DNA from 3 places in the Erwinia sp. 009765445 genome. Region 2 is predicted to be linked to each of the others. Evidence: riboswitches for the same ligand, from Rfam matches in the RefSeq annotation. Region 2 holds a riboswitch; each other region holds the start of a gene.
What was found. A riboswitch is a leader RNA that binds a small molecule or an ion and turns the genes downstream of it on or off. The one in region 2 is predicted to bind thiamine pyrophosphate.
Positions count from the first base shown of each region.

Region 1 (10,014 bases), on a different contig from region 2:
GTGGTTCACCCTGCGGCTTTGCCTGCCATTCCTAAACAGATCTGGATGTTCTGGGCAGGCTCCACACTGCCATCAGAAATACAGGCATTCGTGAACAAAATAGCCCGTGAAAACCCGGAATATAAGCTGACCGTAGTCAACAGTGTTAACCTGCAGCAGTTTCTGCCTGGGTTGCAGTTCACCCGTTCTGATATGCTGGTGGCCCATAAAAGCGATTATATCCGCCTGGAATTGCTATACAGATACGGCGGGATCTGGATGGATGCCACGACCATTCTTAATCGTTCTCTTGACAACTTCCTGTCGGTAAATCTGAACAGTCGCTACGATATGGTCGCTTTTTATCGTGATGTTTCAACGGTAGACAAAAATTATCCCATTATTGAAACCTGGTTTATGGCTGCGCCACCGGGTAATGATTTTATTAAACGCTGGCTGCATTATTTCAGTCCGATTATGGAACTTGGTGCTGTGGAGTATTTCCGCCAGTTGAAAAGCAGACCTGATTATGAACAGGTTGTACAGCGCATTACCGATCCAGGCTATCTCATACTGAATATTGCTCAACAGCTGGCGCTTCGCGAGTACAATCAGTACAACTTTTATTTGAGAAAATGCGAAGCTAATGCTTTCTATTATCAACGCCTGGTCAGCTGGAATGCCGTACAGCTCAGCCGAATGATGATGGTGGACAGCGTGCCGGAAGCGTTGCCTCCGTTGATTAAACTGACCGGGCTGGAACGTAAGTTCCTGGCAACAAACCTGAAATATGGCGTGGTGAATAAAGACAGCCTGATTGGCCGGGTCATTTTTGCCGACCAGAAGCAGACGTTGCCAAACTTGCCGATCTCTGGTGGCATGCCTGACAACGCTGCGGGTTCGTTCTAAATCACTGGCTTCCGTCCCAGATAGCTGTCCCAGTCTTTCCAGACGGGTTGCAGTCCTCTTTGTACCAGCGCTCTGGCCACCTGCTGCGGATGGCGGTTATCATGCGGAGCAAACTGCTCCAGCTCGATTTTGCCATCCGCATAGCCGCCTGGCTGGGTCTTCGAAAAGGCGCTGACGGTGTTAATAGCCAGCGGCACGACCCTATCGCGAAACTGCGGTGATTCACGGGTTGAAAGGGATTGTTCAACTTCCGGCGCAAACAGACGGTAGGCGCAGATCACCTGTACCAGCTGAGCCTCATCCATCAGCGAAGCCGGTTGGATCCCGCCAGCGCAGGGCCTCAGGCGGGGGAAGGCGACAGAATAACGGCTTTGCCAGTACGTTTTTTGCAGCCACAGCAAATGCTCCGCCATCATGTAGCAGTCCGTACGCCAGCTTTCTGACAACCCAATCAGCGCCCCCAGCCCGATTTTATCCACGCCCGCGCGGCCCAACCGGTCAGGGGTCTCCAGCCGGAAAAAGAAGTCCTGTTTATTCCCTTTCAGGTGATGCTGGCTGTACACCGCCGGATGATAAGTTTCCTGATACACCAGTACGCCATCCAGCCCCAGCGCTTTCAGCTCGGCATACTCCGGTTCGCTCATCGGCTGCACTTCCATCATCAGCGAACTGAAATGTGACCTGATGGCCGGCAGGTGCTGACGGAAATAGTCCATACCCACCTTTGTCTGGTGCTCGCCCGTGACCAGCAACAGCTGATCGAACCCCATAGCGCGGATTGCCTGGCATTCACGCTCGATCTCATCCGCATCCAGCGTTTTGCGTTTGATACGGTTGCTCATGGAGAAGCCGCAGTATGTACAATCGTTTGCGCAGAGATTTGATAGATACAGGGGTACAAACAGATTCACCGCATGACCAAAGCGCTGGCGGGTGAGGAGCTGCGCCTTTCTCGCCAGTGGCTCAAGATAAGCCTGAGCGGCAGGCGAGAGGAGCGCCATCAGCTCCTCGCGGCCCACTTTATGGGCATTCAGCGCCTGCTCAACGTCGGCTGCCGTTTTGCTGTTGATGCGCAGCCGGATATCGTCCCACTCCAGCTTTTCCCACTCAGAGACAAAGCTCCTCATTCCATTACCCCGTTTTGCAGAAAACTGGTCAGCGGACTGGTGGCAATCGCCTGCTGATGGCGGCTGCCCAGCCCGCTACGATAAGCGAGTGCTCCAGCCTCAACCGCCAGCCGGAAAGCACGCGCCATCTGTACCGGATGAATCGCTGAAGCTATGGCGGTGTTAACCAGCACCGCATCTGCGCCCAGCTCCAGTGCCTCGCTGGCGTGACTGGGGGCGCCAATTCCTGCATCGATTACTACCGGCACGGAGGATTGCTCTATGATCATCGCCAGCAGATCGCGGGTTTTGAGCCCCTGATTGCTGCCAATGGGTGCTCCCAGCGGCATCACTGCCGCACAGCCTGCTTCCTCCAGCCTTTTGCACAGCACCGGATCGGCGTGGCAGTAAGGGAGCACGGTGAACCCCTCTTTCACCAATGCTTCGGCCGCTTTTAGCGTTTCAACCGCATCAGGCAGCAGATAGCGCACATCAGGATGGATCTCCAGCTTCAGCCAGTGAGTGCCCAGCGCTTCACGGGCCAGCCTGGCGGCGAAAATAGCTTCTTCCGCCGTTTTGGCACCGGACGTATTGGGCAGCAACTGCACGCCCAGTTGCTGCAGTGGGCGCAGAATGCCATCATCACCACCGCGCAAATCGACCCGTTTCATTGCCATTGTCACCAGTTGTGTGCCGGATTCTTTTAATGCTTCCAGCATCATGGCAGGGCTGGAAAATTTGCCGGTGCCGGTGAATAAACGGGAAGAAAAGGTTTTATCGGCTATCTGTAACATATCAACCTCCGGCGATGGCCTGAAAAATCACCAGCTCATCGCCTTCCTGTAAGAGCCAGTCAGCCCAGCGGTCGCGGGGCACAATGTGCTGATTGACTGCCAGCGCAGTTCCCGTTTGCTGGCGGCAAAGCTGCTCAAGCAGCGCCTTCAGCGTCAGCGGGTCATTCAGATCCATCGGCTCATCGTTAACCACAATGTTCATAGCCGCCTCCGCATACCGGGCAGTGGGCGCTGCGCTCAAGGTTCAGCGTGCGCCAGGTTTGCTGGCGGCCGTCAAACAGCCTCAGCTTACCGTCCAGCGATGAAGCGTGGCCTGACAGCATCTTCAGGGCTTCCAGCGCCTGCAGCGTTCCCATCACGCCGACCACCGGCCCCAGCACGCCCGTCGTCCGACAGTTGCGCTGCGGTTCGGCATCATCCGGCCACAGGCAGCGGTAGCAGCCGTGCCTGAAGGGAGGAGTCAGCACCAGTAGCTGGCCGCTGAGGCCAACCGCGCTGGCGCTGATCAGTGGCGTGGCGCTTTGTAAACAGGCTTCATTCACCGCCTGGCGGGTTTGTATGTTGTCGCTGCAGTCCAGCACCAGATCGACCCACTGCATCGCTTCTTTCAGTGTTTTCGCATCCATACGATGCTCCACGGCGATAAACTCCACCTGTGGGTTCAGTGATTGCAGATGCCTTTTCGCTGCGGCTGCTTTGGGTTCGCCAGTTTCATTGCTGCGAAACAGAATTTGCCGCTGAAGGTTACTGATATGCACCTTATCGTCGTCGGCCAGCAGCAGCTTACCGACGCCAGCCGCGGCGAGGTACAGCGCGGCAGGAGAGCCAAGCCCGCCAAGCCCTACAATCAGCACGCTGGCCGCCAGCAGCTTCTGTTGGGCATCCAGACCAAACTCTTCCAGCAGCAGCTGGCGGCTGTAGCGCATAAAATCGCTGTCACTGAACATGGGCGGCACCTCCTGTTCCGGCCAGCGCCAGCAGCTGTTCCGTGGCAGATTTCCAATCCGCAGCTTGGGTAATAGCACTGACCACAGCAATGCTGCCCACGCCGGTTGCCAGCACAGAAGGAGCGCGTTGCAGAGTGATACCGCCAATCGCTACTGTTGAGACTCCTTTTAATCGTGAAACATGGCGCTTCAGCTCTTCCAGTCCCTGAGGGGAAGAGGGCATCTCTTTGGTTTGCGTCGGGAATACATGGCCCAGCGCGATATAGGAAGGCTGCTCGGCCAGGGCGCGATCCAACTCGGCATCATCGTGGGTGGACAGACCCAGACGAAGACCGGCACGGTGGATCGCATCCAGATCGGCGGTGTCCAGGTCTTCCTGACCCAGATGAACACCGTAAGCCTGATATTTGATCGCCAGCCGCCAGTAGTCATTGATAAACAGCCGCGCCCGGTAGCGTCGGCCCAGTGCGATTGCGGCAGCCACATCCTGTTCGACCGCGGCTTCCGTCTGGTCTTTAATGCGCAGTTGCAGAGTGCGTATGCCAGCCGCCAGCAGGCGCTCGATCCACTCCACCGTTTCAACTACCGGATAGAGGCCAAGTCGCTCTTCCGTGACGGGAAACGGGCCACGGCTCATACTTTTTCCTCCGGCGAGAGTGCATCAGCAGGGTGATACAGCTCGCTGCCGCGCTGGCGGAAGGCTTCTGACATTTCGGCCATGCCAATCTCAATCGGTCTGGCTTCCGCTTCCTGCTTCGCCGCGTATTCGCGCACTTCCTGGGTGATCTTCATCGAGCAGAATTTCGGGCCACACATGGAGCAGAAGTGTGCGACCTTGCCGGATTCCTGCGGCAGCGTTTCGTCGTGGTAGGCGCGGGCTGTGTGCGGATCGAGAGCCAGGTTGAACTGATCTTCCCAGCGGAATTCGAAACGCGCCTTAGACATGGCGTTATCGCGGATCTGCGCGCCAGGATGGCCTTTTGCCAGATCTGCCGCGTGGGCAGCGATCTTATAGGTGATCAGTCCCTGCTTCACATCCTCTTTGTTCGGCAGGCCAAGGTGCTCTTTCGGCGTCACGTAACACAGCATGGCGCAGCCGAACCAGCCGATCATCGCTGCACCAATACCGGAGGTGAAGTGGTCATAACCCGGCGCGATATCGGTGGTCAGCGGGCCAAGGGTATAAAACGGGGCTTCGTGGCAATGCTCGAGTTGCTCGGTCATATTGCGGCGGATCATCTGCATCGGCACGTGGCCGGGGCCTTCGATCATCACCTGCACATCATATTCCCAGGCGATTTTGGTCAGCTCGCCCAGCGTGTGAAGCTCGGCAAACTGAGCCTCGTCGTTGGCATCCTGAATGGAGCCCGGACGCAGGCCATCGCCCAGCGACAGGGAGACGTCGTAAGCCGCACAGATTTCACAAATTTCGCGGAAGTGCTGGTAGAGGAAACTCTCTTTATGATGCGACAGGCACCATTTCGCCATGATTGAGCCGCCGCGGGAAACGATGCCGGTCAGGCGCCTGGCGGTCATCGGCACGTAGCGCAGCAGCACGCCTGCATGGATGGTGAAGTAATCCACGCCCTGTTCGGCCTGCTCAAGCAGGGTGTCGCGGAAGATCTCCCAGTTAAGGTTCTCGGCAATGCCGTTCACCTTTTCCAGCGCCTGATAGATCGGCACCGTGCCGATGGGTACCGGACTGTTACGCAGGATCCACTCGCGGGTTTCGTGGATATTTCTACCGGTGGAGAGATCCATAACGGTATCGGCACCCCAGCGGGCTGACCACACCAGCTTCTCCACTTCTTCTTCGATCGAGGAGCTGACCGCCGAGTTGCCGATGTTGGCATTGATTTTCACCAGGAAATTGCGACCGATGATCATCGGCTCCGATTCCGGGTGGTTGATATTGGCCGGGATGATCGCACGGCCAGCAGCAACTTCCTGGCGGACGAATTCGGCCGTGATGTTTTCCGGCAGATGAGCGCTAAAACTGTTGCCCGGATGCTGCTGCAGCAGGGCTTCCCCACGAATACGCTCGCGTCCCATATTTTCCCGCAGCGCGATAAATTCCATCTCAGGGGTGATCACTCCCAGGCGTGCATAATGCATCTGGGTAACACAGCGGCCAGCCAGCGCCCGGCGTGGATGCGGAAGATTATCAAAACGCAGGTGATCCAGCCCTTCATCGGCCAGCCGTTGCTGAGTATAAACCGAGCTGAGTTGCTCAATTGGTTGAGTATCGCCACGCCCGATGATCCACTCATTACGCAGCCGTGCCAGACCGGCATGCACATCGATTTTCGCTTCAGGATCACCGTAAGGTCCGGCAGTGTCGTAGACCGGCACTGGCTCGTTATCCTCAAACTGCGGGTTATCTTTGCTGCCGCCAACCATTGTCGGGCTTAGCTGGATTTCGCGCATTGGCACGCGAATATCGTCACGGGAGCCCGTCAGCCAGATACGTTTAGAGTTGGGAAAAGCGGTGCCCTGCAGGGAATCGATAAACTGTTGTGCTTCAGCACGCTGCTCACGGCGGGTGGGTTTTTTATCAACGGTAGACATAGCACGTTCCTGAATAAATAGGGAAAGTTGCTTGTCCGGAGTTCGGAGGAGTAAGTGCAGGGTGTGAGGATATACGGGGACACACCATCACTGAATTTTACTCTTGTTCCCTTCGCAGGTACTAACCTGATCAGGTTCCGCGGATCCCGAATTAACGGTCTCAGCCCCGTGGGGCACTCCGACAAGAAGAATTCTGCTTCCCACAGCGGGGAGGGCAGAACGAGTGTGAACGCCTGGTGGCGGGTCACTTAATTGCCCACTCAGCATAAAGGGGCTTTTTGGAAACTACAAGGGTTTTACAAACTGCTAACTTCTCAGGCCGGGCGAGCGAGCGGGGAATCGTTAGCCGCACCCAGTTGCTCCGAGTTTTTATTCAGCGCCAGCTGAATAAATTTATCTTCCAGTGTGAAACGGGCCTCCAGCGCTTCGCCCACGGCCGACAGCGCTGTCTGGAACGCCAGGCAGTTATCATCATCGATAGCATTTTCGAGATGAGAATCGTAAACCTGCATTATCTGCTCAGTATTCGCCTGCAGAGAGGGATAGATTAGCGCGGCTTTTGCCAGTTGTTCACTGCCTTCCATCTCTTCAATAAAGCGTTCATAAATGGTGAAGTGACCGGTAGAAAGATAGTCCACCAGACTCTGGCAAAAAGTATCCAGCGCGTTTTCATCGAGCGTAGTCAGCGAATCCTTGTTAGGCTTGATGCCAACCATCTGATAATAGGCAACCAGCAGCTGCTTACGTGAGCGCAGACAAAAGTCTACCAGGTCACTGCACCCGCCAACGCGCGCGGTCAGAACTTCCAACTGGTTAAGCATGAGTGACTCCGTAAGTGTTTAATTTTTATCTCTAACCCCAATCCAGCACCGTGAAGCTGAGGATGAGCAAATTTATGCAACGTGAGATTTCAAGCGTAGACGCTGGCTGGTGGGTTGTCAGCCACGAACATAAACTTTGGTTACCAAAAGGTCAATTACCATACGGCAATGCACAAGAATTAGGCCTGAGTGGATCGAAAGGATCGTTGATCGGCGAATGGCAGGGTGAGCCGGTGTGGTTGATCTGCGGTAGCCGTAAAGAAGAGATGGGATCGCTGCGGCAGATCCTCGATCAGGACGTTGGCCTGTTCCAGCTTGCCGGGCGTGGGATCCAGCTGGCAGAGTTTTATCGTTCTCATAAGTGGTGCGGCTATTGCGGTCATGAGATGCACCACAGCAAAACCGAATGGGCCTGCCTGTGCAGTCACTGCCGTCAGCGCTATTATCCGCAGATCGCGCCCTGCATTATCGTGGCCATCCGTCGCGGGGAAGAGATCCTGCTGGCGCAGCACACCAAACACCGCAACGGCGTTTACACCGTGCTGGCCGGTTTTGTCGAAGTGGGCGAAACGCTGGAGCAGACAGTAGCGCGTGAGGTGATGGAGGAGAGCGGGCTGAAGGTGAAAAATCTGCGTTATATTTCCTCGCAACCCTGGCCGTTCCCTCAGTCGCTGATGATGGCGTTTATGGCCGATTACGACAGTGGTGAAATCAACATCGATCCGAAAGAGCTGCTGGAGGCGGGCTGGTATCGCTTTGATGCGTTGCCACAGCTGCCGCCTGCGGGGACCGTGGCTCGCCGTTTGATTGAAGATACCGTTGTCCTCTGCCGCGCCGAGGCGGAATGAATGGTATACTGCGCGCCTGAAAAAGAGAGAGTCATTAAAGATGAGTGAACTGAAGAACGATCGTTATCTGCGCGCCCTGCTGCGCCAGCCGGTAGATGTGACGCCAGTGTGGATGATGCGCCAGGCCGGACGCTATTTGCCAGAGTACAAAGTCACGCGCGCCCAGGCCGGTGATTTTATGTCGCTGTGCAAAAATGCCGAACTGGCCTGTGAAGTGACGCTGCAGCCTCTGCGTCGCTATCCGCTGGATGCCGCGATCCTGTTCTCTGATATTCTGACCATCCCTGATGCGATGGGGCTGGGCCTCTATTTTGAAGCCGGTGAAGGTCCTCGTTTCTCTTCCCCGGTGACCTGCCGGGAAGATGTTGAAAAGCTGCCAGTCCCGGATCCGGAGCAGGAACTGGGCTATGTGATGAATGCCGTGCGTACCATCCGCAAAAATCTGCAGGGTGAAGTGCCGCTGATCGGCTTCTCCGGCAGCCCGTGGACGCTGGCGACCTATATGGTCGAAGGCGGCAGCAGCAAAGCCTTCACCAAACTGAAAAAGATGATGTACGCCGAGCCGCAGACTCTGCACCTGATGCTGGACAAGCTGGCAGACAGCGTGACGCTCTACCTCAATGCGCAAATCCGTGCGGGCGCACAGTCAGTGATGATTTTTGATACCTGGGGTGGCGTGCTGACCGGCCGTGATTATCTGGAGTTCTCACTGAATTACATGCACAAAATCGTCGATGGCCTGCTGCATGAAAACGACGGTCGTCGTGTGCCGGTGACCCTGTTTACCAAAGGCGGCGGACAGTGGCTGGAAGCGATGGCTGCAACCGGCTGTGATGCGCTGGGATTGGACTGGACCACCGATATCGCCGATGCGCGCCGCCGCGTGGGCCATAAAGTGGCATTGCAGGGCAACATGGATCCGTCAATGCTGTATGCCCAGCCCGATCGCATTGAGCAGGAAGTGGCAGGCATTCTGCAGGGCTTCGGCAATGGCACCGGTCACGTGTTCAACCTGGGCCACGGCATTCATCAGGATGTGCCGCCAGAAAACGCCGGAGTCTTTGTGGAGGCGGTTCACAAACTTTCACGCCCTTATCATCAGGACTGAGTATGGATATTCAGGCATTAAAGCAAGAGCAGCTGACTCGTGCCGCCGCAGTAGTACGCGAGGATGATTTTGAGGTAATGCCTCCGCGCTATATCGCTGGCGCGGATGTCGGTTTTGAACAGGGCGGTGAGGTCACCCGTGCTGCTCTGGTTATTCTGGACTATCCTTCGCTGAAAATGGTTGAGCACCGCGTCGCGCGGATTGCCACCACCATGCCTTACATCCCCGGTTTTCTCTCTTTCCGTGAATATCCCGCCCTGCTGGCTGCCTGGCAGCAGCTGCAACACCAGCCCGACCTGCTGTTTGTTGACGGTCAGGGAATTGCGCATCCCCGCCGCCTTGGCGTTGCCAGCCATTTTGGCCTGCTGGTGGATGTGCCGACTATCGGGGTTGCCAAGAGCCGTCTGTGCGGCAAATTCGAACTGCTGGATGAGGAACCAGGTGCACGTCAGCCGCTGATGGATAAAGGTGAGCAGATTGGCTGGGTGCTGCGCAGCAAGCGTCGCTGTAACCCGCTGTTTATCTCTCCGGGCCATCGCATCAGCGCGGATACAGCTCTGCACTGGGTGGAAACCTGTCTGCAGGGTTATCGTCTGCCAGAACCGACCCGCTGGGCCGATGCTGTCGCTTCACAGCGCCCGGCTTTTGTGCGGCTGTCAGCAAAGGGTTAACGGTGTGAGACGCGGTCTTTTCAGTTACACTGCAGACCGCGCACTAATGTTGAAGAGAGCCCATCATGTTACGTAATCCGATTCACCTGCGGTTGGAAAAGCTGGAAAGCTGGCAGCACGTTACTTTTATGGCCTGCCTGTGTGAACGCATGTATCCCAACTATTGGGCTTTCTGCCAGCAGACCGGGTTTGGCGACGGTCAGCTTTATCGCCGCATTCTCGACCTGATCTGGGAAACTCTGGTGATAAAAGATGCCAAAGTT
Region 1 is NZ_JBYUWC010000012.1:5,003-15,016, reverse strand. Features, by position in the region: gene AC3Y5R_RS14310 (glycosyltransferase family 32 protein) at 1-888, shown strand, start outside; gene thiH (2-iminoacetate synthase ThiH) at 885-2,015, opposite strand; gene AC3Y5R_RS14300 (thiazole synthase) at 2,012-2,788, opposite strand; gene thiS (sulfur carrier protein ThiS) at 2,790-2,990, opposite strand; gene AC3Y5R_RS14290 (HesA/MoeB/ThiF family protein) at 2,974-3,735, opposite strand; gene thiE (thiamine phosphate synthase) at 3,725-4,372, opposite strand; gene thiC (phosphomethylpyrimidine synthase ThiC) at 4,369-6,303, opposite strand; TPP riboswitch at 6,394-6,494, opposite strand; gene rsd (sigma D regulator) at 6,618-7,124, opposite strand; gene nudC (NAD(+) diphosphatase) at 7,199-7,972, shown strand; gene hemE (uroporphyrinogen decarboxylase) at 8,013-9,080, shown strand; gene nfi (deoxyribonuclease V) at 9,083-9,751, shown strand; gene AC3Y5R_RS14255 (YjaG family protein) at 9,817-10,014, shown strand, end outside.
Region 1: it holds a riboswitch for thiamine pyrophosphate, as region 2 does, so the genes downstream of both, thiC (phosphomethylpyrimidine synthase ThiC) here and thiM (hydroxyethylthiazole kinase) in region 2, are expected to answer to the same signal.

Region 2 (10,014 bases):
GTCGGCCGCCTATGATGACGAGCCGTTACGCTGTTGTATGTGATTTTAGTCACATTAACAATGTAATTTATGAAATAGTTCAGTGAAATCCGCGACTTATCGCAAGTTTTAGCCCCAGAGATGCATCAGCAGTGGGAACAGGAAGGGTGCCAGCAGCGAGGTGATGATGCCGCAGATCACCAACGCCAGCGAGCTGTAGGCGCCTTCCTGATAGTCCAGCTCCGCACAGCGCGCAGTGCCGAGTGCGTGTGAAGCATTGCCAATCGCCAGACCGCGTGAAGCCTTGCCGGTGATTTTCAGCAGGTTCAGCAGCATATGGCCGAAGACAGCCCCCAGCACGCCAGCTATTAATACGCAGATTGCGCTGATGGCCGGGATGCCCCCAAGGGTGCCGGACACCGCCATCGCAATCGGAGTAGTGACAGATTTTGGCATAATAGTGGCGGCAATTTGCGGCGTTGCGCCCATCCACAGAGCAATGGCGGTACCGGAAATCATCGCGGTCATGCTGCCCATAAAGCAGACGCCAATAATCGATTTCCAGCGCGCCCGGATCTGATGCATCTGTTCATAGAGCGGAACAGCCAGCGCCACCACTGACGGCTGCAGCAGCTGATTCAGCACTGAGCTTCCCTGAAAATAACGGGCGTAGGGCATCTGGAGCAGCAGCAGCAAAGGAATAATCACCGCCATCGACACCAGCAGCGGGTTGACCAGCGAGATTTTCACCTTCGCGGCAATCCGGCGTGCAGCAAAGAAAACCGCGATGGTCAGCGGCAGCGACCACCAAATATCACTCATCGACGGCTCCAGGTTTTGCTGGCGCTCTGCCATGCAACTTGTGTGAGGCCAGCCCGACAGTCAGCAGCACGATAAAGGTGCTCACCGCCACAGAAACGACAATCGGACCGAACTGCGCGCTCAGGACATCGGTATAGCTCATGATCCCGACGCTGATCGGCACAAACAGCAGGCCCATATAGCGGATCAGCAGGGTGCTGCCGGGTTTCACCCACTCCACCGGAAGCAGCTGTAAAGCCAGCAGGGTGAAAAGGATCAGCATACCGATGATGCTGCCAGGAATGGTCACCGGTAACAGGGCAGAGAGGCCGGTTCCGGCATACAGGCAGAGGTAAATAATGATAAAGGCACGGAGAATTCGCCAGCCAACAGAGAGCGCGCTACGCATGATAAGCTCCTGGTTTTATGTGCGTTAATCATACGATCAAAAGAATAAGTGTGCTACCGGTCACAGTCGTGGCATGAAGCAGGGATTTGTGTGGGGAAAAGGCTGGGGAAGAAAAAAGGGCGAACAAATTCTTTCAATCGAATCAGTTCGCCACTACAGATACGGTGAATACACGAACAGCCGGGCGGAACTCACTCCACCCGGACCGGTAGGCTTATTTAACCTGCATACCCGGTTGTGCGCCGCTGTCGGCACCCAGGATAAACAGGTCTTTACCGCCAGGGCCTGCGGACAGCACCATGCCTTCCGACATGCCGAAACGCATCTTACGCGGTGCCAGGTTAGCCACCACCACAGTCATGCGACCTTCCAGCACGGACGGATCAGGATAGGCTGCGCGGATACCGGAGAAGATCTGACGGGTTTCGCCGCCCATATCCAGCACCAGACGCAGCAGTTTGTCCGATCCTTCCACCAGTTCGGCAGTCTTGATCAGCGCCACGCGCATATCCACTTTGGCAAAGTCATCAAAATTGATGGTGTCGGCAACCGGCGCATCGGCCAGCGGGCCGGTTACCGCAGGTTTGTTTGCCGCAGCGGCATCTTCTTTTGACGCTTCAATCAGGCCATTGACCTTGTCCATTTCAATGCGGCTGTACAGTGCTTTAAAGGCAGAAATGGTATGGTCCAGCAGCGGTTGCTCAATGCCATCCCAGCTCAGCTCATGATTCAGGAAGGCTTCGGTGCGTTCGGTCAGTAAAGGCAGCACCGGCTTGAGCCAGGTCATCAGCACGCGGAACATGTTGATGCCCATAGAGCAGATCGCCTGCAGATCGGCATCGCGGCCTTCCTGTTTTGCCACCACCCATGGAGCCTGCTCGTCGACATAGCGGTTAGCCGCATCGGCCAGCGCCATGATTTCACGAATAGCGCGGCTGAACTCACGGCTGTTCCAGGCTTCCGCAATGCTGGCGGAGGCATCGGTAAAGGTTTTGTACAGCGCCGGGTCAGCCAGTTCGGCCGACAGCTTGCCGCCAAAACGCTTGTTGATGAAACCGGCGTTACGGGAAGCCAGGTTCACCACTTTGTTCACGATGTCGGCATTCACGCGCTGCACGAAATCTTCCAGATTCAGGTCGATATCATCAATACGTGAAGAGAGCTTGGCCGCGTAGTAGTAGCGCAGGCTGTCGGCATCCAGATGCTGCAGCCAGGTGCTGGCCTTGATAAAGGTGCCGCGCGATTTGGACATCTTCGCGCCGTTCACCGTGACATAGCCGTGCACGAACAGGCTGGTTGGCTTACGGAAGTTGCTGCCTTCCAGCATCGCTGGCCAGAACAGACTGTGGAAATAGACGATATCTTTGCCGATAAAGTGATACAGGTCGGCGTCAGAATCTTTATGCCAGAAAGCATCGAAATCGATATCTCCGCGCTTGTCGCAGAGGTTTTTAAACGATCCCATGTAACCGATTGGCGCATCCAACCAGACGTAGAAGTATTTGCCCGGCGCGCCAGGGATTTCAAAGCCGAAGTACGGCGCATCGCGGGAGATATCCCATTGTTGCAGGCCGGATTCGAACCACTCCTGCATCTTGTTCGCAACCTGCTCCTGCAGTGCGCCGGAGCGGGTCCAGGCCTGCAGCATGGCACTGAACTCTGGCAGGTCAAAAAAGAAGTGCTCAGAGTCACGCATCTCAGGCGTGGCACCGCTAACCACCGATTTCGGCTCAATCAGCTCGGTTGGGCTGTAGGTTGCGCCACAGACTTCGCAGTTGTCGCCGTACTGATCCGGTGATTTACACTTCGGACAGGTTCCCTTGACGAAACGGTCAGGCAGAAACATGCCTTTCTCCGGATCGTACAGCTGGGAAATCGTCCGGTTCTTGATAAAACCGTTCTCTTTCAGACGGGTATAGATCAGTTCAGACAGCTCACGGTTTTCTTCACTGTGCGTTGAGTGATAGTTGTCGTAGCTGATATTGAAACCAGCAAAGTCGGTCTGATGTTCCTGACTCATTTCGGCAATCATCTGCTCCGGCTCCTCACCCAGCTGCTGAGCTTTCAGCATGATCGGCGTACCGTGGGCATCGTCAGCACAGATGAAGTAAACCTGGTTGCCGCGCATTCGCTGGTAACGGACCCAAATATCTGCCTGGATATGCTCGAGCATGTGGCCGAGATGGATTGAGCCGTTGGCGTACGGCAGGGCGCACGTTACCATTATTTTTTTCGCGACTTGAGTCATAGTAAGACTTCGCTCATACCTGTTTAAAAAAGGGGGTTCAGATGGTAACCGAAAGCCCCTCCCTGCGTAAACAATCCTGCATGGTGGCCGCCGTTTTTTGCAGCCTGTCGCGACCAGGTCCGGCCACATCTGATATGCTCTGATTATCAGAACCAACAATCAAAAAAGGAGCCGGGATGACATCACAATCCCAGGGACAGCACTCTCCGGAAGCGCTGCGCGCTATGGTCATGGGCGTATTGACCACATTTGAACATCCGACGCTAAAGCATAATCTCACCACCCTGAAGGCGCTGCACCACTGTGCGCTGATGGACAATACTCTGCATATTGAACTGGTGATGCCGTTTGTCTGGCACAGTGGATTTGAAGCCCTGAAGGAAGCGACCAGTGCCGAGCTGCTGCGCCTGACCAATGCCACCGCCATCAGCTGGCGGCTGAGTCATAACATTGCCACGCTGAAGCGGGTGAAAAATCATGCCGGAGTGAACGGTGTTAAGAACATTATCGCGGTCAGTTCCGGAAAGGGCGGGGTGGGGAAATCCAGCACTGCCGTGAATCTGGCGCTGGCGCTGGTGGCTGAAGGGGCTAAAGTGGGCCTGCTGGATGCTGATATTTACGGCCCGTCTATCCCGGATATGCTCGGCACGCGGGATGAGCGACCAACCTCTCCGGATGGTACGCACATGGCTCCGATTATCGCGCACGGGCTGGCGACCAACTCCATCGGTTATCTGGTGACCGATGACAATGCTATGGTGTGGCGCGGGCCGATGGCCAGCAAGGCACTGATGCAGTTGCTAAATGAAACGCTGTGGCCGGAGCTGGATTATCTGGTGCTGGACATGCCGCCGGGCACAGGGGATATCCAACTGACACTGGCGCAGAACGTGCCGGTCACCGGTGCCGTTGTGGTGACCACGCCGCAGGACATTGCGCTGATCGATGCGCGTAAAGGCATTGTGATGTTTGAGAAGGTCAATGTGCCGGTGGTGGGGGTGGTGGAAAACATGAGCATGCATATCTGCAGCAACTGTGGTCATCATGAGCCGATTTTTGGCACTGGTGGGGCAGAAAAGCTGGCGGAGCAGTATCACACCCGTCTGTTGAGCCAGTTGCCGCTGCATATCACCCTGCGTGAAGATCTGGATGACGGTCAGCCAACGGTAGTGCGCCGTCCTGAGAGCGAGTTCACGATGATGTACCGTCAACTGGCAGGACTGGTGGCTGCGCAGCTTTACTGGGAAGGGGAAGTTATTCCCGAAGATATCGCGTTCCGCGCAGTGTAAGGCAGGTTTCTGAAGTACCCGAATGGTACGCAGGTCGCACTAAAAAAGGCAAATTCAGTGCCTGCGAGGGGAAGGTTGGCCGCTCATAAAGACGCAAAAGGCGCCGTCCCTGGCAGCCCGACTCAGGCCGTCCCTGGCCTGAGACGCTTTATTCCCGGCCAGCCTTCCCCACGCCTTAAGCTTCTGCATCGTCTGCTTAAAAAAACCAAAAAACCAAAAAACCAAAAACCCAAAAACCCAAAAAACCCACAAATCTAAGGTATTAAGCACTTAAAGCACGTAATGCATCAGCAGGTATTCACCCTGTTCACTTTCTCCGCTGCCGATCACTTTCCAGCCGTGTTTCAGATAAAATGCCTGCGCCCTGACATTGGCTTTCAGGCATTTCAGCGCACCCGTTGAGGTAAACCCAGCTTGCACCGCTTTCAACAGTTCGCTACCCACGCCGCGACCCTGCCAGGCGGGGTCAACAAACAGGCTGTGCAGGAAATTATCATTGGGCAGAACGGCGGCAAAACCGGTGCGATGCCCATCGTCTTCCGCGACCAGAACCCGCTCACCCAGTGTCACACGATCAAAATCTTCCAGCCGCCACTCTTTGCCGTCCAGCCAGTGCCAGTTTGCCTTGCGTGAAGCGAGAAACAGCGTGCGTAAAAAGGGGCGATCGGCTTCGGTGAAGGGGCGTATGGCCATAGTCATCTCTTTAGCAAAGTCGGGTTAACGCGGTACCAGGTGGTTGTCGATCTGCGGCGACTTACCAGACCGGCTTAACATGCCGCTCGCCATCCAGTCCGGTGCCGCAGTAATCGTAATCAATTTTGCCGGCCTCAAAAAGCTCATCGAGCAGCCTGAAATTATCGGGTGGCGTCACGTTGCAGCGGTGGTTCAGCGCGGTATCAAGAATGGAAAACCCGCGATCTCCGCGTGAAATCTGTTTCAGATATTGCAGCATTTTGAGTGCCGCCACGCTGATGCCATATTGTTCATTAAGCGGTCTGATCATAATTCGTTTTATTGTGGCCTGTGCGGTGGGCGAGCTGTCGCCCCAAAGTAATCTATAGCCGGACTGTAGCAAAAAGGGCAGGAACGGCAAACATTCCCGGATCTGAGTTGACGGTTTCAGGAAGGCAGGCCAGTGTCAATAAAGACAAAACTGACATGGCCGCCGCTTAGGGTATTGCGGGGTTGCTGAAGATGATCAAGACGATCTGTCTGCTGTTTGTGGCGATGCATGAAATCTGGCGTCTGGATGTTCTGGATAGCCTGGATCTTGAGCGCACCGGGCGGGGAGGTCTGCCCGGCGCATGTGAGGATTAAAAGTTAATATTAATGCCGCCAGCCAGCAACCAGTCGTTAGCGCCTTCCTGCTGCAGTTTGCGCTGATGGCGCACCTGAGTTGTGAAGGCCACATCATTTCTCACTGTCCTATGAAAAAATTTCTGATATTGCCAGGGACACCCAGGACAAGATCGGGCAGTTAAGTCAAGGGCAATGGAAGCAAGCCAAAGACGGATCTTGGGCCTTCAGTGGTGGTGGTGAAATGTCTGACTGGCTGAAAATAATGACCACACGTGGTGGCTTCAGTAGAGAAGGAGCTGGTTCTACTTTACGTGGAGTAAAAGGTCCTGTGGAATTAGCGGTGCTCTTGCAAGGACTTAGAAAATCCGCGACTCTTACAGAGTCAGAATTCACCGCTCTGTCAGAGGTGGTCAATGACTTCTCTTATGTTACAAAATCAGTTAGTTATAATGGTGAGAACGTTATCGATACTCTTGATAATCTTGTTAGCACAGGCCAGATTCTAAACGCTTCTCAACAGAAAAACGTTGATTTTCTGAATAATCTTGGGCAAAAAGCGGATCAGGTTGGAGACTCATTGCAGGACACCTTCGCTGCGAGTTTTGCAAAATCCCTAGAATCAGCCGGGGCATCGACCAAAAGTTTGGATGACGCCTTTGTAGCAGCTAAACCGCTAATCGAAGGCCTGGGGAGCATGGCGGGGGAGACAACCGCGAAGCTGCTGGAATGGTCAACTGCATTAGCTGGATGGGCTAACCGGATGAATACTGAACTATTCGGGACAAAACAGCATCTTTCGGAGAATGGAGCATACTACACAGACTCCCCAATCGGTTACGGTGTAGAGAAAGCTCAGCAGGCCTATAACTTCTTAACTGGTGGGTCATCCCAGATTGCGACAATGGCACAGGCGCAGCCTCAGGCGAGCAACATGTTTGCCAATGCACAAATGGCAGTCCCGCCTATTACTAACAACTTGGGGATTCAGGTCAGTGTTGTGCCGGATGGAACTGCATTCAGCAGTGCTGTATCGGCAACTGCCAGTGAAGTTTATAACAACGGGATTGATAACCTGACATTTGATATGGGCAGTTCGATGTTGAATAAATAAGCCGATGATAAGCCACCTTCAGGGTGGCTTTTTTATGCCTGAAATCTGATTCAAAAATGGGATCACAAGTGGGATCAAAAGTGGTTTACAAAGTGGGATCAAGTCACTTATGCTTTATCTAACTTGGTAAGTGGAATAATCAAAAATTTACTGATTTATCAATGACTCGGGGTGCCGTTTCTTTCCAAAGAAAGGGCTGAGAAAAACCCGTCGAACCTGAACTGGATAATGCCAGCGGAGGGAAGTCAGATGCCGGAGTGCATCGCCTTCTTGATCGCCGGTTGGGAGTGTTACCATGATCCAACCTCATCTCTTCACTGCCCCTCAGGCCGCTGCTTCACTTACTCTTTTCCGCCACACCGCGCCGTTGGTGCATTGCCTGACCAATGATGTGGTGCAGACTTTTACCGCCAATGTTTTGCTGGCGCTGGGGGCTTCTCCGGCGATGGTTATTGAGCCGCAGGAAGCCGCTGAATTCAGCGCCATTGCTGATGGTGTGCTGATCAATGTCGGCACCTTAACTGCCGCGCGCAGCGAAGCGATGCTGATTGCCGTTAAGGCCGCGAATAAAGTGGGCCATCCCTGGACGCTGGATCCGGTCGCGGTGGGCGCACTAACTTTCCGGACTGATTTCTGCCAGCGTTTGCTGGAACATCGTCCGGCGGCCATTCGCGGTAACGCTTCAGAAATTATGGCGCTGGCACGCCAGGCTGTGGCAGGGCGCGGTGTTGACAGCCTGCACAGTTCTGCCGCTGCGCTGGAGGCTGCCCGCCTGCTGGCGCAAACCTGTGGTGCAATTGTGGCAGTGACGGGGGAGGTGGATTACGTCACTGACGGACAACGGCTGCTGGAAATCCCCGGAGGCTCAGCTCTGATGACGCGCGTGGTGGGAACCGGCTGTGCATTATCGGCGGTAGTGGCTGGTTTCTCCGCGCTGCCGGGTGACAGGCTGACGCACATTGCCAGCGCATGTCGTGTGATGAGCCTGGCCGGAGAAAGGGCGGCCTCTGCTGCTGCGGGGCCTGGCAGCTTTGAACCGCTGTTCCTCGACGCGCTGTATGGCCTGGATGCGGAGGTGATGGTATGAAGCGGATTAATGCACTGACCATTGCCGGAACCGATCCAAGCGGCGGAGCAGGGATTCAGGCCGACCTCAAAACATTTTCCGCGCTGGGTGCTTACGGCACCAGCGTGATTACCGCGCTGGTGGCACAAAATACCCGTGGCGTGCAGTCGGTCTGTCGGGTTGAGCCAGATTTCGTGGCTGCGCAACTCTCATCCGTACTCAGTGATGTGCGTACCGACAGCGTTAAAATCGGCATGCTCAGCGAGAGCGATATTGTGGAAGTGGTGGCGGATGGACTGATCTCAGCCGCTATCCCATGGGTGGTGCTGGACACGGTGATGCTGGCAAAAAGCGGCGATCCGCTACTTTCTCCCCGGGCTGTTGCCACGCTGCGTGAGCGACTATTGCCGCAGGTCTCTCTTATCACGCCAAATTTGCCGGAAGCCGCAGCACTGCTGGAATGTGCTGTCGCTCGCGATGAGAAAGAGATGCGCCAGCAGGGAGAGAAGCTGCTGAAAATGGGATGCCAGGCGGTACTGATGAAAGGCGGCCATCTGAGCGATAAAGAGAGCCCGGACTGGCTGTTCACCCGCGACCATCAGGAACGTTTTACGGCCCCCCGCATAGCCACCAAAAACACTCATGGCACGGGCTGTACGCTTTCTGCTGCTCTGGCGGCGCTGCGGCCACGGCACGATAACTGGTTCTCAACCTTGCAGGAAGCGAAGCAGTGGCTGCAGGACGCGCTCGAACAGGCTGATTCGCTGGAAGTGGGCGGCGGACACGGTCCGGTGCACCATTTTCATCGTTGGTGGTAGGCGATTTTTTATAAATTTTTCACAGGGATCGTTCTGAAAAATGGAGTCAGCAATTTGCGTTAAGTGGGGTGATGGGTCCACGCTGTTTGGGGTCAGATTTTCACATGAGTGGGGCAGGGATTAGCCTGCCCTCCCACCTTAAGACAGGAGTTATCATGACGGACATCGTACAGTTATTGGGCAAAGAAGCGGACACTCTTCTGCAACATCGCTGCATGACCATTCCAGCGGACAGCCTCTATTTACCGGGCGCGGATTATGTTGATCGCGTGATGATCGATAACAATCGTTCTCCTGCGGTGCTGCGCAACATGCAGACGCTGTACAACACAGGGCGTCTGGCGGGCACCGGCTACCTTTCCATCCTGCCGGTGGATCAGGGCGTTGAGCACTCCGCGGGCGCATCCTTCGCGGCGAACCCACTGTACTTCGATCCGAAAAATATCGTTGAGCTGGCGATAGAGTCAGGCTGTAACTGTGTGGCCTCGACCTATGGCGTGCTGGCTTCGGTTTCGCGCCGCTATGCGCACCGGATCCCTTTTATGGTCAAACTGAACCATAACGAAACGCTGAGCTACCCGACGCAGTATGACCAGACGCTGTATGCCAGCGTGGAGCAGGCGTTTAACCTGGGCGCGATTGCGGTTGGCGCAACCATCTACTTTGGTTCTGAACAGTCACGTCGCCAGCTGGAAGAGATCTCCGTGGCGTTTGAACGTGCGCATGAGCTGGGCATGGTCACCGTGCTGTGGGCGTATCTGCGTAATAACGACTTCAAAAAAGACGGGGTGGATTACCATGCCAGCGCCGATCTGACCGGGCAGGCTAACCACCTGGCAGCCACCATCGGGGCGGATATCGTCAAGCAGAAGATGGCAGAAAATAACGGCGGCTACACTGCGGTAAAATTCGGTTCCACTGATGACCGCGTCTACAGCAAGTTGACCAGCGATAACCCAATCGATCTGGTGCGTTACCAGCTGGCGAACTGTTA
Region 2 is NZ_JBYUWC010000019.1:66,672-76,685, forward strand. Features, by position in the region: gene AC3Y5R_RS19350 (CidB/LrgB family autolysis modulator) at 109-801, opposite strand; gene AC3Y5R_RS19355 (CidA/LrgA family protein) at 794-1,189, opposite strand; gene metG (methionine--tRNA ligase) at 1,404-3,566, opposite strand; gene apbC (iron-sulfur cluster carrier protein ApbC) at 3,614-4,726, shown strand; gene AC3Y5R_RS19370 (GNAT family N-acetyltransferase) at 4,997-5,419, opposite strand; gene AC3Y5R_RS19375 (hypothetical protein) at 5,481-5,729, opposite strand; gene AC3Y5R_RS19380 (hypothetical protein) at 5,921-6,043, shown strand; gene AC3Y5R_RS19385 (hypothetical protein) at 6,267-7,136, shown strand; TPP riboswitch at 7,294-7,396, shown strand; gene thiM (hydroxyethylthiazole kinase) at 7,432-8,223, shown strand; gene thiD (bifunctional hydroxymethylpyrimidine kinase/phosphomethylpyrimidine kinase) at 8,220-9,020, shown strand; gene fbaB (class I fructose-bisphosphate aldolase) at 9,176-10,014, shown strand, end outside.

Region 3 (10,014 bases), on a different contig from region 2:
ATCCCGTCAGCAACCGGCTGAAGCTGTTTCGACAGGTAATGGTCGTAGTCAAGCGGCGTGATGCGGGCCTCCAGCGGTTCAGGACCGGAAGTGGCCATCACATAGCGAATTTTCCCGCCATTCTGATACTGCAGCGGCCGGCCCAGTTTCTGATTTTGCTCATCGGCAATACGCGCAGCTCGCACGTGGGGTGGGACATTACGCTGATAATCGTCCAGCGGACGGCGCAATCTTTTACCGTAGGTCAGCTGGCTGTCCAGCTCGCCATCCAGCAGTTGGCGCACCGTTTCGCGGATAAACTCCTGATAAGGCTGGTTTTTAAAAATCTTCAGATACAGCGCCTGCTGAAAGTTTTGCGCCAGCGGTGTCCAGTCAGTTCGCACCGTCTCCAGGCCTTTAAAGACCATCCGCTCTTTTTCGCCTTCGCGGATCAGCCCGGCGTAACGTTTTTTACTGCCCTGTTCCGCACCGCGGATCGTTGGCATCAGGAAACGGCTGAAGTGGGTTTCATATTCCAGCTCCAGCGCGCTTTCCAGCCCGTACTCCTGCTGCAAATGCTCGCGCCACCAGCTGTTGACCTTCTCCACCAGACGGCGACCAATGACGGCGGCGCTCTCTTCATCATGTGCGGTTTTCAGCCAGACAAAGGTGGAGTCGGTATCGCCATAGATAACGTCATACCCTTCGGCCTCCACAAGCTCTTTGGTCTGGCGCATGATTTCGTGGCCGCGCAGGGTAATGGAGGAAGCGAGCCGGGGATCGAAGAAGCGGCAGGCGCTGGTGCCCAGCACGCCATAGAAGGCGTTCATAATGATTTTCAGCGCCTGTGAAAGCGGCTTATTACCCTGTTTCCTGGCCGCTTCACGGCCCTGCCAGATCTGGCTGACAATTTCCGGCAGGCAGTGACGGGTTCGTGAGAAGCGTGCACCGCGAAAACCGCTGATCGAATCGGCATCATCAGGATGCGCCATGCCCTCGACCAGCCCGACCGGATCGATCAGGAAAGTACGAATTATGGAGGGATAGAGGCTTTTGTAATCCAGCACCAGCATGGAGTCATACAGGCCGGGGCGGGAATCCATCACGTAGCCACCCGGGCTGGCTTCCGGGGCAACTTCACCCAGCCCGGGCGCGACAAACCCGGCGCGGTGCATACGGGGCAGATAAAGATGGCCGAAAGCGGCAACCGACCCGCCGTGGCGATCTGCTGCCAGCCCGTTGACCGTGGCCCGCTCCAGCAGGAACGGCATCAGCTCGGTGTGCTGGAAAATGCGCGTAACCAGCTCGCAGTCCTTCAGGTTATACAGAGCCAGTGCCGGTTTGTTTTCTGCAAAACGCTGGTCGATCTCCTGCATTCTGTCCCACGGATTATCGATGGCCTTACCTTCACCCAGCAATTCTCGTGAGACCGATTCCAGACTAAATGAGTCAAAATTCCAGAAGGCGGATTTCAGCGCTTCAATGCCGTCGATAATCAGTCGGCCGGTAGCCTGAGCGAAGAACACACCGGGCTTGAAGCCATGCTCACGCCACTCCAGCACCTCATGATTGCGGCCAAGACGCAGCGGGATGCCGTAGCGATCCGCATGCTTTTGCAGCATCCTCAGATCGAACTGCACCACATTCCAGCCAATCAGCACGTCAGGATCGTGCTGCTCAAACCACGTGTTAAGTTTTTCCAGCAGTTGCGGGCGACTGGAAACGTATTCCAGATTGAAGTCCAGCCCGCTGGCGTCGCCATTTTCCGGGCCGAGCATATAGACATCGCGCTGGCCGCAGCCCTCCAGCCCAATGCAGTACAGCTCGCCGTGGCGGGTGGTTTCAATATCCAGCGATACCCATTTCAGCGGCGGCCGGTACTCAGGATTAGGCTTGAGGCGGGCGTTGATCAGACTGTGGCCGGCAGGCTGGCCGCTGAACCACACCGGAGAAGTGATAAAGCGTTCCATCAGAAAACGTTCCGGTGGGCGGATATCCGCCTCAAAGACCATCACGCCGTTTTCGCGCAGCAGCTTCTCCAACTTTTGCAACTGACGGTACTGTTTGCAATAGAGACCCGCCACGGGACGCTGGCGAAAGTCTTTCAGCTCAAGCGGGACCAGCCGGTAATGGCGCTCCTGTTTCAGCAGAGCTTTAACCTGCGGCAGAGACTCCTGGGGAATAAAGGCGACCGACTCCTGTGGCGGCACCACCACGCGCTGCGGACCGGCATCAGTCGCCAGCCACAGCACCACTTCGGTGCCTGAAGGAGTATCCCGCCAGTGGCGGGTGAGCAGAAAGCCTGCGCGTGCGTCGTTCACCTGTGATCCTTATTGCCGTAATAATACCCAATAATAGCATGTTTATTTATACAGTGTCTGTAGTGACGGGCGCTGTCAGGTTGCCGCTCTTAACAGTATCCGCATACAAAACAGCGCTTGACGGATTCAGGGTGGCTCACGACAATCCGTCATCCTGATGAAAAGAATGTGGATAGTATGGAAGCCTGGCTGGAACATCTTATTACGCAATCACTTGCCTGGTCGCTGCTGGCTGTAGGGTTGATTACCTTTTTCGAGTCGCTGGCGCTGGTGGGATTGCTGCTGCCCGGAACGGTGCTGATGGCGTCGTTTGGCGCACTGATCGGCAGCGGGCAAATCGGACTGTATCCTGCCTGGCTTGCGGGTACCGTCGGTTGCCTGGTAGGTGACTGGGCCTCCTATCTGATCGGCTGGCAGTTTAAAGGGCCGCTGCACCGCTGGTCCTTTATTAAAAAGCATCAGGCGCTGATGAATAAGACCGAGCATGCGTTACATCAGCACAGCATGTTCACCATCATTGTCGGCCGTTTTGTCGGGCCAACCCGACCGCTGATCCCGCTGGTGGCGGGGATGCTTGAGCTGCCGGTGAAGAAGTTTATTCCGCCGAATATTATCGGCTGCGTGCTGTGGCCGCCGCTCTACCTGTTGCCGGGGATCCTGGCCGGGGTGGCGATTGATGTGCCAAAGGAGGCCAGCAGCGGCACGTTTAAATGGCTCCTGCTGGCGGTAGCGCTGCTGATGTGGCTTGGCTGCTGGCTGTGCTGGCGCTGGCTTCGGGCGAAAAAACAGTCCGACTGGGCGACGCCGTATCTGCCGTCTTCCCGCCTGCGCTGGCTGGCACCGTTAATGATGGTGATTGCTGTCGCCAGCTTTGTCGCCCTTCAGTTTAACCCGATGATGCCGGTCTTCCGCCAGCTACTGTGGCAGGTCTTTATCGGACACTGATCCCCAACACGGCAGCTTCACTTACCTCGCCCTGCAGCAGCGCGGAAGTGCTGCCGTCCCAGTACACCCGGCCATCAACAATCAGCACGCTGCGCGGCGTAATGCGTGCAGCGTCTTCAATACTGTGCGATACCATCAGCAGGGTGATATTGCGTTCCAGGCAAACTTCATCCACCAGTTGCAGCATCTCCTGACGTAGTGCCGGATCCAGCGCCGAGAAAGGTTCGTCCAGCAGCAGTACCGGCTGTTTCCGTACCAGGCAACGGGCGAGGGCGGCACGCTGGCGCTGACCACCAGACAGTTCTCCAGGCAGGCGCGTCAGGTACTCTCCCAGTCCGACACGCTGCGCAATGCTTTGCAGCGCCTGCTTTTGCTGGTGATCCAGTTTCAGCCCCGGATCTAACCCCAGGCCAATGTTCTGCGCTACCGTCAGATGCGGAAACAGATTATTCTCCTGAAACAGCATTGAGACCGGTCGCCTGGCGGGAGGCGTCTCGCTGTGCTCCTCGCCGTTAATCAGCAGGCTGCCGCTGTCCGCCGTCAGAAAACCGGCAATCAGGCTCAGCAGGGTACTTTTCCCCGCGCCGCTTGGCCCCAGCACGGCAAGCCTTTCCCCGACCTGCATATTGAGTGAAAAGCGCATCGGCAGGTGGTTATAGATCCAGGTAAGGTTAGTCAGCGTCAGCATAGCGGCCCGGCAGTTTTTCAATCAGGGTAAATAACAGGAAACACAGCAACAGCAGCAGCAGGGCGGTTACCGCACCGTCTTCACTGCGGTAAGAGCCAATTTGCTGGTAGAGGTAGAACGGCAGCGTACGGAAGTCTTCATTGCCGAACAGCGCCACCACGCCGAAATCGCCAATTGACAGCACGCAGGCGAAAGCCAGCGCCTGAGCCAGCGGTCGCTTCAGCGCCCGCAGTTCAATCAGTCGCAGCCGGTTCCAGCCGCGGATATCCAGCGACAGGCACAGGCGGTTATAGCGTTCGGCAATGTCGCGCAGCGGGTTTTCCAGTACTTTCATGGCGTAAGGCACGGCCATCAGCGCATTGGTGAAAATCACGATGCCCTCTGCCGATTGCGGCAGGCCAGTGGTCTGGTTGAGTAACAGGAAAAAGCCGGTCGCCAGCACGATGCCCGGCATGGCGAGGATCAGCATGCCGCTCAGCTCCAGCGCCTGTCCGGCAAACTCACGCTGCTTAAGCCGGAGTTCCCGGCTGCTCCATAGCAGCATGGTCGTCAGGATCACACAGAGTAGACCCGCAGCCACCGCAATACGGACTGAAGTGAACGTGGCCTGCCACAGCGCCGGTTGTTGCAGCACGGTGGGCAAGCCGCGATTGATACCATCCACAATCACCGCCAGCAGTGGCGGTACTAGCAGCAGCAGGGCCAGCGAGATCAGTACAGTATCCAGAGTTTTTGCCGACAGGCTGTCCTGCGGATTACGCCAACCGCTGACGCTGGCCGTGCCGGACGGAATGGCTTTACTGAGGCGCTGGCTGAGCATCACCAGCCCCAGGCAGCACGCCATCTGAATCAGCGCCAGCAGCGCCGCTCGCCCCGGATCGTAATCAAAGCTCAGCGCCTGGAAAATGGCGAGTTCGATGGTGGTCGCTTTGGGACCGCCGCCCAGTGACAGCACGGTGGCAAAGCTGGCGAAGCACAGCATAAAGATCAGCGCACCGGCTGGCAGGATTTGGCGTCGCAGCCACGGCCATTCCACAATGCGGAAGTGATACCAGCCTTTCATGCCCAGTTGAGCGGCCAGCTGGCGCTGCTCGCCGGGTATTTGCTCCAGCGCCTGCAACAGTAACCGGGACGCCAGCGGGAGGTTAAAGAAAACATGTGCCAGCAGGATGCCCTGCAGCCCGTAAGGGGTGAAATTGTACTCGATTCCAAGCCCGGCACAGAGCGTGGCCAGCCAGCCGGTGCGGCCGTAAACGCTGAGGATACCGAACACCGCCACCAGCACCGGCAACACCAGCGTCATGGCGCACAACCTCAGCAAGGCTTCTCTTCCCCTGAAGCGGCGTCGGTACAGCGCACGGGCCAGCGGGATCGCGGGCACCACAGCCAGTACGGCGGAGAGAGAAGCCTGCAGGAATGAGAAGCGCAGCACGTGCCACAGATAATCATCATGCCAGACAGCGCTCCAGTCGATCTCTGGCGCGTTGTACCACAAAGCACAGAAAGCCAGAAGAGCCACGGCGACCAGCAGCATCGCTGCCAGCCCGCCGGGCACTAAAGCCGCGAGGATCAGCGGCTGACGGCGCGTTGCCATGCACTGATCCATTCGCTGCGATGGCTGGCCACTTCCTGCGGGGGGTATTGCAGTGAGGTGGCCGGAACGGTCAGGGTATCAAACCCGGCTGGCAGCTGGCTTTTCACTACCGGATACATCCAGTTGCCGGTCGGGATGGTGTCCTGGAAGGGTTTATCCAGCATGAACTGCATAAACTTCTGCGCCAGCTGTGGCTGTTTGCTGGATTTCAGCTGCCCGGCAACTTCAACCTGCAGGTAGTGGCCTTCGCTGAAGTTGGCCGCAGCATACTGCGACTTCTTCTCTTCGATCAGGTGATACGCCGGAGAAGTGGTGTAACTGAGCACCATGTCGCTCTCGCCCTTCAGGAACAGCCCATAGGCTTCACTCCAGCCCTTGGTCACGGTGACCGTTTTCTTCGCCAGTTTCTGCCAGGCTTCCGGGGATTTATCGCCATAGACTTTCTGCATCCACAGCAGCAGGCCCAGGCCTGGCGTGCTGGTACGGGGATCTTCATAAATCACCTTCAGCGGGCGATCGGTCTCCACCAGTTCTTTCAGGCTTTTCGGCGGATTTTGCAGCTTAGTTTTGTCATAAACAAAGGCGTACCAGCCATAGTCAAAAGGCACAAATGTGCTGTCTTTCCAGCCGCCAGGCACGGTGGTTTTGCTGGTGTCGACGTTGCTTTTGGCAAACAGGTTGGTTTTTTCAGCGGCATCCAGCAGGTTGTTATCCAGCCCCAGTACCACGTCAGCCTTGCTGTTTTTACCTTCCATACGCACGCGATTAAGCAGCGAAACGCCGTCTTCCAGCGTGACGTACTTCAGTTCGCAGCCGCAGTTGGCTTCAAAGGCTTTCTTGATTGCCGGGCCGGGGCCCCAGTCGGCAGAGAAGGAGTCGTAGGTGTAAACCGTAAGCTGAGGTTTGGCGGCAAAAGCAGGGAATGCACTGATAATTAGCAGAGGAAGGACTTTCTTTAACACTTTGCGTTTCCTTGATGGTTAGGGTATCGCAAAGGATCTGAGCGGGCTAAAACACTCTCAAATCCCTACGCCGGTATAATCCGGATCAGGTTCGACGGGTCTGTCTCAGCGTAAGAAGTTAATAACCTGTTACGCACCCCGTTGAGAACGGCCTATTCTAGTGATTTCACGGCGGTAGCGAAAGCGTCATGATTCGGGCGGGGCAAACCAGGCAGATTTAAAGTCAAACCAGCCCAAAGTGTTCATCCGCACGCCGCGCATGCTTCGTTCACCTTCCAGCAGCAGCCAGTGGTGGAACAGGGGATGCAGGCTGTAGGTGTTGATCAACTGTTTGCTCCATTCCGCCAGCGGTAGCTTCTGTTCACGCCACAGCTGTGCATCTTTTTCCCAGTCAATTTTCACGCAGTGGTGCACCAGCGGGACTTCATAAAGCAGGGCGAACAGCGAGAACTCCAGCGGCAGGGTAAAGTTAGCGCTGCCCAGCCAGATATCGCTTTCTGCCTCGCCACGGTGCCAGGTCTCATAGTCGACCTGCTGAGTCACCAGTTTCACACCGTTCGCCGCCAGAATGGGTTCAAGCGCGTTGGCGATACCCTGATGTTCAATATGATCGTTGTACCAGGTGAGCGTCAGCGAGGTCAGTCCCTCAGGTTTGGGAGTGACGGTCATATCTCGCCGGTGGTGCCAGCGTGGCAGCAGGCCATAGGCCGGGAACCAGTAGCGCTGATAGCCAATTCCCGCATTGCTGAGCAGGGCTATCGGATTGAAAATCATGCTCACCCAGCGCCGCAGTTGTTCATTGCGTCCCTGTTCAGAACGCTGGTCGAACAGCAGGAAGTAACAGCCTTCTTCCAGGCGGCTCTCTTCTGATTTTTCGTCAACGTTGCCGCCCTGTAGCCTGACGCCGGAATAGACCAGTTCCTCGCTGATATCCGGCAGCACCCAGATGTTGACCTCGTCGATCAGCGCACGGAAACCAAAATAGTCATCAAAAGCCTGGATCCGCAGCTGGGTCTGCTGATTTCGCACCACGGCATAGGGGCCAGTGCCAACCGGTTGACGGGAGAAGTCCGGCATTGAAGGCCACTCTTCTGGCAGGATCATGGTATTGACGCTACCCAGCAGCCACGGCAGCCAGCTTTCGGGATGGTGCAGGTGGATATCCAGTGTCCAGGGGGTGGAAGAGGCAATTTGCCGGAGGTTGGCGTACAGCGGCTGGTTTTTCAGTCTTTCGAGCGTGGCGATAACGTCGGCCATCTCCAGCTCGCGGCCATGATGGAAATGGATTGCGGGACGTAAATAAAAACGCCAGTGCAGTGGCGAGACCTGTTGCCAGTGGTGGGCAATATCGGCTTCTATTTCCCCATTTTCCTCATTTATCCGCGTCAGCCCGCTGAAGATTTGCCGGGCAAGATGCGTCTCCGAACGCCGGAGCGGGGTGCCGGGCAGCAGGTTGAGCAGCGATCGGTAATAGAGCACGCGCAGGATATGTTTGCCCTGGCGGAAGCTCCGTCCCAGATGGGAAATCAGCATCTGGCGGACGGTATTTTTATCTCCCACCAGCTGCACCAGCTGATCGATGCGATCCTGCTCCAGCAGGTCTTCCGCGCGCTGCTGCTGCAGCGCCAGCCCGGTATAGAGGAAGCTGAGCTTCGAGCGTTTTCCCCTGCCAGCTTCGGCCTGCCATTCCAGCCATCCCTGAGCCTGCATAGCATTCAGCAGGTTACGCATATGGCGACGGGAGCAGCTGAGTTGTATGGCCAGCTCGCTTAGGGTGGTCTCCTGCGACTGCCCTTCGCAGCATTGCCAGAGCCGGATGAACTGCTGTTGTAAGCGGGGTGAGGACATAAAAGGGGAACCCTTGCGGTAAAGCTGTCTGTTTTTCCTGCCTTATATTAGGCCAATAATAGGCACAGATGAAAGAGCGGGAGGCATTCTCTGAATGGCGCTCTGACATCGTGAACTATTTATATCTGAGTATGGTGCGACTTCACCAGCCAGCCGGTTTTTTACCTGCTGGCTTTTTTCATTGGGCCGTTTTTTCTTCTATGCTTCCTCTTTGTCGTCCGCTTTGTGCAACGACATTTTTCTTGAAGGACCAGGTATGAAATCGCTTCTTTCGCCTCGCCGTCGTCTTAATCCTGTCTATCTCGCGTTTATGGCCGTCTCTTTTATGGTGGGCGTGGCGGGTGCGCTGCAGGCACCGACGCTCAGCCTGTTCCTGACGCGCGAGGTGGTGGTGCGTCCGTTCTGGGTGGGACTGTTCTATACCGTCAACGCGATAGCGGGCATTGTGGTCAGCCTGTTGCTGGCCAAACGCTCCGATAACAGCGGCGACCGGAGAATGCTGATCCTGTTCTGCTGCCTGATGGCGGTGGGGAATGCACTGCTGTTTGCCTTTAATCGTCACTACCTGACGCTGATCACTTTTGGCGTACTGCTGTCCGCGCTGGCCAGCGTGTCGATGCCGCAGATTTTTGCGCTGGCCCGTGAATATGCCGACAGCTCGGCGCGGGAAGTGGTGATGTTCAGCTCGGTGATGCGTGCACAGCTTTCTCTGGCATGGGTTGTCGGGCCGCCGCTCTCTTTCGCACTGGCGCTCAATTACGGCTTCACCACCATGTTTCTGGTTGCTGCCGGGCTGTTTGTGGTGTGTATCGCGCTGATTTGGTTTGCGTTACCTTCCGTGCCCAGGGTTGAGCAGTCGCCGGAAGTGGTGATGACTCAGACCAGCGCGTGGAAGAATAAAGATGTCAGGCTACTGTTTATTGCCTCGTTGCTGATGTGGACCTGCAACACCATGTATATCATTGATATGCCGCTGTATATCAGCAGCGTGTTAGGCCTGCCTGACCGTCTGGCCGGGCTGCTGATGGGCGTGGCTGCCGGGCTGGAAATTCCAGCCATGCTGCTGGCAGGGCATTACGTTAAGCGGTTTGGTAAGCGCAAAATGATGCTGTTCGCCGTGGCGGCGGGCGTGGTGTTTTACCTTGGGCTGGTGCTGTTCCACTCGCGGGTGGCGCTTATGGTGCTGCAGATCTTTAATGCGGTGTTTATCGGCATCGTGGCGGGGATTGGTATGCTCTATTTTCAGGATCTGATGCCGGGGCGGCCGGGAGCAGCCACCACGTTGTTCACCAACAGTATTATGACCGGGGTGATCCTGGCGGGAGTACTGCAGGGCGCGCTGGCGGAGACGTTCGGGCACTCTTCGGTGTACTGGGCGGCGCTGCTTCTCTCGCTGGTCTCGCTGGCGATGTCCGCTAAAGTAAAGGATGTCTGAGAACTGACTGAAATCTTTATCAGACGATTTTGGTTATGTCGGATTTGGTTATGTCGGAAGAAGCGGATGAGGGTTTCATCAGACGACACTGAAGCATGTGGCGCGGGGAACACAGGCCGGGAATAAAGCGTCTCACGCCATGGACGGCGTGAGTCGGGCAGTCACGGATGACGCCTTTTGCGTCTTTATGAGCGGCCTGTGTTCCCCGCGCAGGCACCATAACGGAATAGTTTAACGATGAA
Region 3 is NZ_JBYUWC010000003.1:163,994-174,007, reverse strand. Features, by position in the region: gene polB (DNA polymerase II) at 1-2,300, opposite strand, end outside; gene AC3Y5R_RS04245 (DedA family protein) at 2,478-3,245, shown strand; gene thiQ (thiamine ABC transporter ATP-binding protein ThiQ) at 3,232-3,933, opposite strand; gene thiP (thiamine/thiamine pyrophosphate ABC transporter permease ThiP) at 3,917-5,527, opposite strand; gene thiB (thiamine ABC transporter substrate binding subunit) at 5,503-6,489, opposite strand; TPP riboswitch at 6,534-6,640, opposite strand; gene sgrR (HTH-type transcriptional regulator SgrR) at 6,676-8,337, opposite strand; gene AC3Y5R_RS04220 (MFS transporter) at 8,594-9,772, shown strand.
Region 3: it holds a riboswitch for thiamine pyrophosphate, as region 2 does, so the genes downstream of both, thiB (thiamine ABC transporter substrate binding subunit) here and thiM (hydroxyethylthiazole kinase) in region 2, are expected to answer to the same signal.